Regions from separate parts of the Pantoea sp. SGAir0418 genome, predicted to be linked through region 3. Evidence: predicted binding sites of a transcription regulator. Region 3 holds the regulator's gene; each other region holds the start of a gene.
What was found. Region 3 encodes PurR, which represses purine synthesis genes. Its sites were predicted from a motif close to CANGCAAACGTTTGCNTG; they were not measured.
Positions count from the first base shown of each region.

Region 1: purL (phosphoribosylformylglycinamidine synthase) is a predicted target of PurR. The motif match lies at 2,027-2,044, and genes of this name have one in related genera.
Region 2: rbsD (D-ribose pyranase) is a predicted target of PurR. The motif match lies at 1,665-1,682, and genes of this name have one in related genera.

Region 1 is NZ_CP027911.1:1,117,669-1,120,945, forward strand. It holds gene tadA (tRNA adenosine(34) deaminase TadA) at 1-408, shown strand, start outside; gene mltF (membrane-bound lytic murein transglycosylase MltF) at 405-1,862, opposite strand; gene purL (phosphoribosylformylglycinamidine synthase) at 2,133-3,277, shown strand, end outside.
Region 2 is NZ_CP027911.1:4,046,602-4,049,878, reverse strand. It holds gene qseC (quorum sensing histidine kinase QseC) at 1-298, opposite strand, end outside; gene qseB (quorum sensing response regulator transcription factor QseB) at 295-957, opposite strand; gene C1N84_RS18855 (YgiW/YdeI family stress tolerance OB fold protein) at 1,128-1,523, shown strand; gene rbsD (D-ribose pyranase) at 1,696-2,115, shown strand; gene rbsA (ribose ABC transporter ATP-binding protein RbsA) at 2,123-3,277, shown strand, end outside.
Region 3 is NZ_CP027911.1:2,250,698-2,253,974, forward strand. It holds gene C1N84_RS10345 (C40 family peptidase) at 247-1,038, shown strand; gene C1N84_RS10350 (cytochrome bd-I oxidase subunit CydH) at 1,095-1,184, opposite strand; gene purR (HTH-type transcriptional repressor PurR) at 1,458-2,483, shown strand; gene punR (DNA-binding transcriptional activator PunR) at 2,480-3,277, opposite strand, start outside.

The DNA of each region.
Region 1 (3,277 bases), 1.1 Mb from region 3:
GCGGTACTGGTGCAGGGTGACAGAGTGATTGGCGAGGGCTGGAACCGGCCGATTAGCCAGTGCGATCCCACCGCGCATGCCGAGATTATGGCGCTGCGTCAGGGCGGCAAAGTGATTGATAATTACCGGCTGCTCGACACCACCTTATACGTGACGCTGGAGCCGTGCGTGATGTGTGCGGGTGCCATGGTGCACAGCCGGATTACCCGTCTGGTCTATGGCGCGAAGGATGAGAAAACTGGCGCCGCCGGTTCGCTGCTGGATGTGATCGGCCATCCGGGCATGAATCATCAGATTGAGATTGCGCATGGCGTGCTGGCCGAGGAGTGCGCCACGCTGCTGAGCGACTTTTTCCGCATGCGCCGGGAACAGAAACGTGCGCAGCGGCAGGCGCTGCGCGCCGATTAGTTCATCGCAATCTTCGGTTCGACAGCCGGATAACCGGCACCGAGTTCCGCTTCCAGCGCCGACTGCTGCGCCAGCCGTTTCTCCTGCTCCTGCAGATAGCCTACCAGGCTGATCTGATACTTACGGATGTTCTCAACGTAGTTATAAGCTTCGTGGCCGCGCGCATAGCCGTAAGTGGTCTGCGCGTAATAGCGCTTCTGGCTCAGCATCGGCAGGCGCAGCTTAACGTCGGCCCAGCTGTCCGGATTGCCGCCCTGTTTAAGCGTCAGCCGGCGTGCATCCAGCATATGTGCGTAGCCCATGTTATAGGCCGCCAGCGCAAACCAGATGCGTTCATCTTCCGGAATGGTCTCCGGCACTTTTTCCATCATGCGCCGCAGGTATTCGCTGCCACCGCGAATGCTCTGTTCCGGATCGAGACGATCGTTCACGTCGAGGCTGTCAGCGGTATTGCGCGTAAGCATCATCATGCCACGCACGCCGGTGGGCGAGGTCGCCTGCGGATTCCAGTGCGACTCTTGGTAGGAAATCGCCGCCAGCAGGCGCCAGTCGATACTGGACGCGTACTTCTCAAACAGCGGCTTGATATCCGGCAGCGTGTTATCAATTGCGCGCAGGAAGGTGCGGGTATCGACATAATCAAAGGTGCCGACGTGGCCGAGATACTTCTCTTCCAGCCGCGCCATGGTGCCTTCTTCCCCCATCTGACTGTAGAAGTCGAGCATGGCGGCGTTCAGGCTATCGTCATCGTTACGCGGCAGATACCAGGTCACCGGCTCTTCATCGGTAATATCAAACGCCACCGCCAGCTGTGGATGGATGCGCTGCAGCAGGCCGATGGTCACCGAATCCCCCACGGTATAGTCAAGCTTGCCGTCGGCAACCGCTTCCAGCAGCGCTTTCTGGCCCATATCGGTGGAAATGGCCCAGTCGAGATCGGGGTAGCTGTCCGCTTTGGCGGAACGTAACGTTGACAGATAGGCTGAACCGGACTGCACAATCAGCCGGCCTTTCAGATCACCAAGGTTTTTGGGCCGCGGCTTGTCGATGCGATACACCAGCTGCTGCGACACGGAATAGTAGCTCGGGCCACTCTGATAACGGCTGAGGCGCTCGCTGTTGTAGATCAGCCCGGCGGCCAGCAGGTCGGCTTTGCCGTCGTCGAGATCGTCAAACAGGTCGCCGAGGTTGGGCCGCACCGTGACTTCCAGCTTCACGCCAAGATAATCGGCGAAACGCTTCGCCAGCTCGTAGTCCATGCCGGCTGGTGCGTTATTGATGGTGTAGTAAGTCAGCGGCGAGTTGACGGTACTGATGCGCAACACTCCCCGCGATTTGATCTGTGATAACGCGTCTTTTCCGCCCCCGTACCAGGGGATGGACGGCCACAGCGCCAGCGCAAGCAGCACGGTGATCAGACCGATAAACAGATAATTTAATTTCAGGCGTTTCAAATAGTTGTCTCGTAATGGCTCACAGGCCTCTGTCTTTTAAAGGCAGTATTTATGTTGTTTTGCACTCCCAGAGCGAGGGGCATTTTGCGCAACAAAGCGCAACAGGGCAACTTATATAGCAAGATTTGCGCAAAATTCAGGCAAATCCTGAGGCTCAGTTTTTCTGCGCAAACGGTTTCGTAACCCGTGCCATTTCTCTATAATACCGCCCGTTTTCCCTGTTGCGCCCCATGAAGCGTCGCCCGGCGCTTCGAAGACGAGAGATCTTTAATGATGGAAATTCTGCGTGGTTCGCCCGCTCTGTCGGCATTTCGTGTAAACAAACTGCTGACCCGCTTTCAGGACGCTCATCTGCCGGTGAGTGATATTTACGCCGAGTACGTCCATTTCGCCGATGTCAGCGCACCGCTCAGCGCGGAACAGCAAGCCCGCCTGCAGCGTCTGCTGAAATACGGTCCTTCTCTCGCCGAACATGTGCCACAAGGGCGTCTGTTGCTGGTGACGCCGCGTCCCGGCACCATTTCTCCCTGGTCATCGAAAGCCACCGATATCGCCCACAACTGCGACCTGCCACAGGTATTGCGCCTGGAGCGCGGTCTGGCCTTCTATGTACAGGCACCGCAGCTGACTGACGCGCAGTGGCAGCAGCTGGCCAGCCTGCTGCACGACCGCATGATGGAAACCGTGTTCACGGAGCTCAGCGCGGCAGAACAGCTGTTCGCGCATCATGAGCCGCAGCCGCTGAAAAGCGTAGACGTGCTGGGCGGAGGGCGCGAGGCGCTGGAGCAGGCTAACCGCACGCTCGGCCTGGCGCTGGCCGATGACGAAATTGATTACCTGCTCGATGCCTTCACCAGACTGGGCCGCAATCCGAACGATATCGAGCTCTATATGTTCGCTCAGGCGAACTCCGAGCACTGTCGTCACAAGATTTTTAACGCCGACTGGATTATCGACGGCGAAAAACAGCCGAAGTCGCTGTTTAAAATGATTAAAAACACCTTTGAGCAGCATCCGGAACACGTCCTGTCGGCATATAAAGACAATGCCGCGGTGATGGAAGGCTCCGAGGTCGGGCGTTTCTACGCGGATGCGCAGCAGGGCGAATACGAGTTCCACCAGGAAGCCGCGCATATCCTGATGAAGGTGGAAACCCACAACCACCCGACGGCCATTTCGCCATGGCCAGGTGCCGCCACCGGTTCCGGCGGGGAAATCCGTGACGAAGGTGCCACCGGACGCGGCGCGAAGCCGAAAGCGGGTCTGGTCGGCTTCTCGGTTTCCAACCTGCGTATTCCCGGCTTTGAACAGCCGTGGGAAGAGGATTTCGGCAAGCCGGATCGCATTGTTACCGCGCTGGATATCATGACCGAAGGCCCGTTAGGCGGCGCCGCGTTTAACAACGAATTTGGTCG
Region 2 (3,277 bases), 1.8 Mb from region 3:
CGTTTTCGCCGTCGTTCAGCAGCGGTTTGCCGTCGGCGCTGAACAGCGCAAAGGCCAGCGCGTCGTCATCCTGATCGCCGCGATGGTGGCGCAGAATCGCTTTGGTTTTTGGCAGCGAGGCGGCCTGCAGGCGACTGGCATCCAGCGCCAGCAGGCGTTTGGCGAACAGCATCTGCTGGGTATCAAACAGCTCATTAACGGTGTCGCGCGTCTGCTGCCATGCGCTAAAGGTGGCGCTGGCTCCACACAGAATAATTAACAGCAGAAAGCCAATGGCCAGTCGCAGGAACAGACTCATTCTGCCGCTCCCAGCGTGTAGCCAATACCGTGCACGGTGCGGATGAACTGACTGCCGAGCTTTTTACGCAGATGGTGGATGTGCACTTCGACCGCGTTACTGGAGACGTCGTCGTCCCAGTTGTACAGTTTCTCCTCCAGCTGTGCGCGCGTCAGTACGCGACCGGGATTGCGCAGGAACAGCTCCAGCAGCGCCAGCTCACGGCTTTTCAGGCTGAGCGGTTCGCCATCAAACGTCACGCTGTGGCTGCCGGGAGCCATCACCACCCTGCCGTGACGCAGCTCCGGCTGCAGCTGACCGTGACGGCGACGAATCAGCGCCTGCAGACGTGCGGCCACCTCCGTCAGCGCAAACGGCTTACACAGATAGTCGTCGGCACCGAGTTGCAGGCCCTGCACGCGCTGGTCCAGCGCATCGCGTGCAGTGAGGATCAGCACCGGGACATCCGCGCCCTGCTCACGCCACTGACGCAGGATGTCCAGCCCGTCGCGCTCCGGCAGCGACAGGTCCAGCACCACGGCATCCCACGGTGCCGCGTTGAGCGCCTGAAATCCGGCTTCGCCGCTGACAAACCAGTCGACGCTGAAACCCAGTTTGGTCAGGCCGACCTTCAGGCCATCGCCAATCAGCGTATCGTCTTCAATTAATAAAATGCGCATGCGTTTCTCCCGGTTATCTGGGGGTTTATACGAAGCAGATGCGCGCTTGTACAGCGTCATTCGCCCGTTTTGGCTTATTTTTCCCCTCTTTTTTTCCCTTAAGATCCTGTTAAGAACCCTGTGGTGAAATAGCTCCCGTAATCCGCACAGACATGGAAATGAGGTGAAAAATGAAAAAGAGTGCAGCGCTGTTCGCCATTATCGCCCTGGCAGCAACCCCGGTGTTAGCCGCCCAGCAGGGTGGCTTTGTCGACCCTAACGCGCCAGCCGCTCAGGCTAAAGCCGGCGGTTTTAAGGCCGATAACAGCAGTGTGGTGACGGTAAAACAGGCCGAAGAGATGAAGGATGACAGCTGGATCACCGTGCGCGGCCAGCTTGATAAGCAGATCGGCGATGAAGATTATCTGTTCCGCGACAGCAGCGGCAGCATGAAAGTGGAGATCGACCACAAACGCTGGAACGGCCAGACCATTACGCCGAAGGATCAGGTCGAGCTGACCGGCGAACTGGATAAGGATTTCAATTCGATTGAACTGGACGTTAAACAGGTGCGTAAACTGCCCTAACCTCCCCTGCGGAGCCACGTCGCGGGCTCCGCCATCCCGCCAAACTCAAATTTTCCCCGGCCCAGGCGAAACGTTTCGATGGCGATCACATTTCCGTGATGCCGTCATTGAGTTGCCATGTACATTTAATACACTGCCAGACAGCGAAACGTTTCGCTGTGGAGTGGAATAAATGAAAAAAGGTCGCCTGTTAAACGCTGAAGTCTCTCATGTGATTGCCCGCCTCGGGCATACCGATACGCTGACGATTGCCGATGCGGGCTTGCCGATCCCGGCCGGTCCACAGCGCATCGATCTGGCGCTGACGCCCGGTACGCCCGATTTTTTACAAGTTGTGGAGGTCATCACGCAGGAGATGCAGGTTGAGAGCGCCCTGATAGCGGAGGAGATCCAACAACACAATCCGCAACTCCACAGCCAGCTGATCGCCGTGCTCGAAGCCTTGCAACAGCACCAGGGGAATGTGATTAGCGTTCGTTACACCAGCCATGAACAGTTCAAACAACACACTCAGCGCAGTCAGGCGGTCATTCGCAGCGGAGAGTGCTCTCCGTATGCGAATGTCATCCTGAGCGCGGGCGTCACTTTCTGAGGCCGCTATGCAACCGTTATTGCAACTCAGGGGAATTGAAAAATCATTTCCCGGCGTGAAGGCGCTCAACGGCGCGTCGCTGGCGGTCTATCCCGGGCGCGTGATGGCGTTAGTGGGAGAGAACGGCGCGGGCAAATCCACCATGATGAAGGTGCTGACCGGCATCTACAGTATGGACGCCGGTTCGCTGCACTGGCTGGGAAAAGAAGTGACGTTCTCCGGGCCGAAAGCGTCTCAGGAAGCCGGCATCGGCATCATCCATCAGGAACTGAACCTGATCCCGCAGCTGACCGTTGCGGAAAATATTTTCCTCGGCCGTGAATTCGTTAACCGCTTTGGCCGCATCGACTGGAAACAGATGTATGCCGCGGCGGATGCGCTGTTAAAGCGCCTCAATCTGCGCTTCAGCAGCCACAAGCTGGTGGGCGATCTGTCGATTGGCGACCAGCAAATGGTAGAGATTGCCAAAGTACTCAGCTTCGAGTCGCAGGTCATCATTATGGATGAACCGACCGATGCGCTGACCGATACCGAAACCCTGTCGCTGTTCCGCGTCATCAATGAGCTGAAAGCGCAGGGCTGCGGCATTGTTTATATCTCCCACCGCATGAAAGAGATCTTTGAGATTTGCGATGACGTCACCGTGTTCCGCGACGGTCAGTTTATTGCCGAGCGCGCGGTGGGCGATCTCAGCGAAGAGAGCCTGATCGAAATGATGGTTGGCCGCAAGCTTGAGGATCAGTATCCGCATCTCGATCAGACACCGGGCGAGGTGCGGCTGCGGGTCGAGCACGTTAGCGGACCGGGCGTAGAAGATGTCAGCTTTACCCTGCGTAAGGGCGAGATTCTGGGCATCTCCGGTCTGATGGGCGCGGGCCGCACCGAATTAATGAAGGTGCTGTACGGCGCGCTGCCGCGTACGCACGGCAAAGTGACGCTTAACGGCCGCGAGATTGTCACCCGCTCGCCGCAGGACGGCCTGGCCAACGGCATCGTCTATATCTCGGAAGACCGTAAGCGTGACGGGCTGGTGCTCGGGATGTCGGTCAAAGAGAACATGTCGCTGACCGCGCTGCGCTACTTCAGCCGCGCCGATGGCGGCCTGAAGCACGCCGAAGAGCAGCTGGCGGTGGGCGATTTTATTCGCCTGTTCAATGTGAAA
Region 3 (3,277 bases):
CGAATAACATTTTCATATCATTAATAAGCATTAATCAATTAATAATTAGCAATAATTCCGCTGGGTTAAACAGCTGAAATCGCTCATTTTTGCCCCACTTTCAGTACCGTGACAGATTAATGGAAAAAGACCTTACCTTTTGCAAAAAAAGTGGATTAGAATTGCCCCGGTGCTGATCGTCGATCAGATTTTTCTAACTTTACCGCGGTCTGGCTTCCTGCCGACGGCTTAACCTGTAACCGGACTATGCGTTTACTGATTACGCTTTTCATACTGGCTTTTGCCCAACTGTTCTTTAATGTGGCGGCGGCTTCTCCGCATGCGCCGGTTAATGCCAGTTTGCAGAAAGCGGAGAAAAAGAACGCGCGTGAAGATGAGCGTCGCAAACGACGCCCGGTGAAAACCACCAGCAAAAAGTCACGCCTGACGTCAGTACAGAAGTTCAGGCTGAAAAAACAGCAGAAAAGCGAAACGGTACTTCAGCACACCACGCAGCGCAAATCCTCACTTAAGCTCAGTGCGAAAAAATATGGTCATCAGCGGCTGGCGAAAAAATCGCGTGACGTTGCCGTTGATGATGAAGTGCAGCAGCTGAGCGGCATTAAAATGAGCAAGGCCCACCGCCTGCGCTATCAAAAAGCACGTGAAACCGCGATGACGAAACTGATGGGCCAGCTGGGTAAACCGTATCAGTGGGGAGGCACCTCACCGCACACCGGTTTCGACTGCAGTGGTTTAGTGTGGTACGCCTACAAAGATCTGGTGAAGTTTAAATTTCCCCGTACCGCTAATGAGATGTATCACCTGCGCGACGCCGCGCCGATCAAGCGCGAGATGCTGGAGAAAGGCGATCTGGTGTTCTTCCGCATCAACAACCGCGGCACCGCCGACCATGTCGGGGTTTATCTGGGCAATGGTAAATTCATTCAGTCTCCGCGCACCGGTAAGGACATTCAGATTAGCGCGCTGGGCGAGGATTACTGGCAGAAGCATTACGTTGGCGCGCGCCGTATGATGACGCCGAAAACCGTGCGCTAACCTCAGCGTTGCGCAACAAAAAAGCCGGTGGCTGTTCAGCAGCACCGGCTTTTTTATTAATGCAGAATGGCGGTAAAGCTAAAGGCAATAATCATCAGCAGAGCAGCGGCGGTGGTGGTCAATGCCAGTTTTAAATCGGTACTCATCACAACTCCTTAGTCACACAGTTTGCATGGTTAAATAATTTTCGCACAGTGATGGGCAAAAATCTCGTGTTATCCGCCCCGGCTTGCTAGAATCGCCGCCTTTCGTTGCGCAACAGATTTAGCGCATGCTGCATTGACAGCCTGCTGAAGGATGTTTCCCTGCCCGATTAAGCAGATTAGCCCTGATATTCAGGGCGCAAAACCATTAGCAGACGCAAACGTTTAACAATATACTTATCAGTAAGTTGCGATAAGCCCAGGAGTACCATTTTCATGGCAACCATTAAAGATGTGGCGAAACGCGCCGGGGTCTCAACCACCACGGTTTCGCATGTCATCAACAAAACGCGTTTTGTCGCGGAAGAGACGCGTAACGCCGTATGGGAAGCGATTAAAGCGCTGCACTACTCACCGAGCGCGGTGGCCCGCAGCCTGAAGGTGAATCACACCAAGACGCTGGGCCTGCTGGCGACCTCCAGCGAAGCGCCCTACTTCGCCGAAATTATTGAAGCCGTGGAGAATCACTGCTTTGAGCGTGGTTACACGCTGATTCTCGGCAACGCGCATAACGATCTGCAAAAACAGCGCGCTTATCTTTCGATGATGGCGCAAAAGCGCGTCGATGGCCTGCTGGTCATGTGCTCCGAATATCCCGACGATCTGCTGCAGATGCTGGAAGAGAACCGCAATATCCCGATGGTGGTCATGGACTGGGGCGAATCGCGCGGGGACTTTACCGATACCGTGCAGGACAATGCGTTCCACGGCGGTTACCTCGCCGGGCGTTACCTGATTGAGCGCGGCCATCGCGACATCGGTGCCATCCCCGGCCAGATGGAGCGCAACACCGGTGGTGGCCGTCATGCGGGTTTTCTGCAGGCGATGCAGGAAGCGGGCATCAGCGTCCGTCCCGAGTGGATTGTGCAGGGTGACTTCGAACCGGAGTCAGGTTATCAGGCAATGCAGCAGATCCTGAACCAGAAACAGCGCCCGACGGCGGTGTTCTGCGGCGGCGATATCATGGCGATGGGCGCGATTTGCGCGGCCGACGAGATGGGACTGCGCGTGCCGCAGGATATTTCGGTAATTGGCTATGACAATGTGCGCAACGCGCGCTACTTCACCCCGGCGCTGACAACCGTGCACCAGCCGAAAGCGCAGCTGGGGGAAAAGGCACTGGAGATGCTGCTGGACCGCATCACCAGCAAACGCGAAGAGCCGCAGACCATTGAAGTGCAGCCCACGCTGATTGAGCGCCGCTCCGTGGCCGATGGCCCGTTCCGCGATTACCGCCGTTAAGCCGCCTTCTCGCTGAGCCACTCGTGGTTCAGCGTCTCCGCATCGCCCAGATATTCCAGTAACCACGCCAGCGCCGGTGACGCGCGCTGCTCAGACCAACTGACGCAACACGGGCTGTCCGGAAACGGCTGCGGCAACGCCAGCTCCACCAGCGCGCCGCTGTCCAGCAGCGGGCGCGCCAGGTGGCCCGGCACCATGCCCACGCACAATCCGGCCTGCAGGCAATCCAGCCCGGTTTCCCACTCCGGCACCACCAGCCGCCGCTGGTTATCCAGCGTCCACGTCATGCGGCGCGGCAGCGCGCGCGACGTATCTTCCAGCACCAGCGACGGCCAGGCGCGCAGGGTTTCGTCATCCAGCTGCGGACTGTGGGCCAGCGCATGCTGCGGACTCACCACGCAGCGCCAGTTGAGCGCGCCCATATCCTGAAAGGCGAAGCGGCCGCCGACCGGAATGGCCTGGGTGGCGCCAATCGCCACATCGACACGACCATCAGCCAGCGCGTCCCACACGCCGTTAAATACTTCGTAGCTGATGATCAGCTCCATATCGGGGAAATGGCGGTAAAAATCCTTTACCAGCTGGCGGGTACGCTGCGGTTTGACGATGCAATCTACCGCGATGCTGAGCTGACCGCGCCAGCCGTTAGCCAGCTGCTGACATTGACGGCGCGTGGCCAGCATTTTTTTGATAACAGAACGCCCTTCACGCACAAAATGCTCGCCTGCTGCCGTCAGCACCACTTCGCGATGCTGCCGCTCAAACAGCGGTACCGCCAGCCAGCCTTCCAGCTG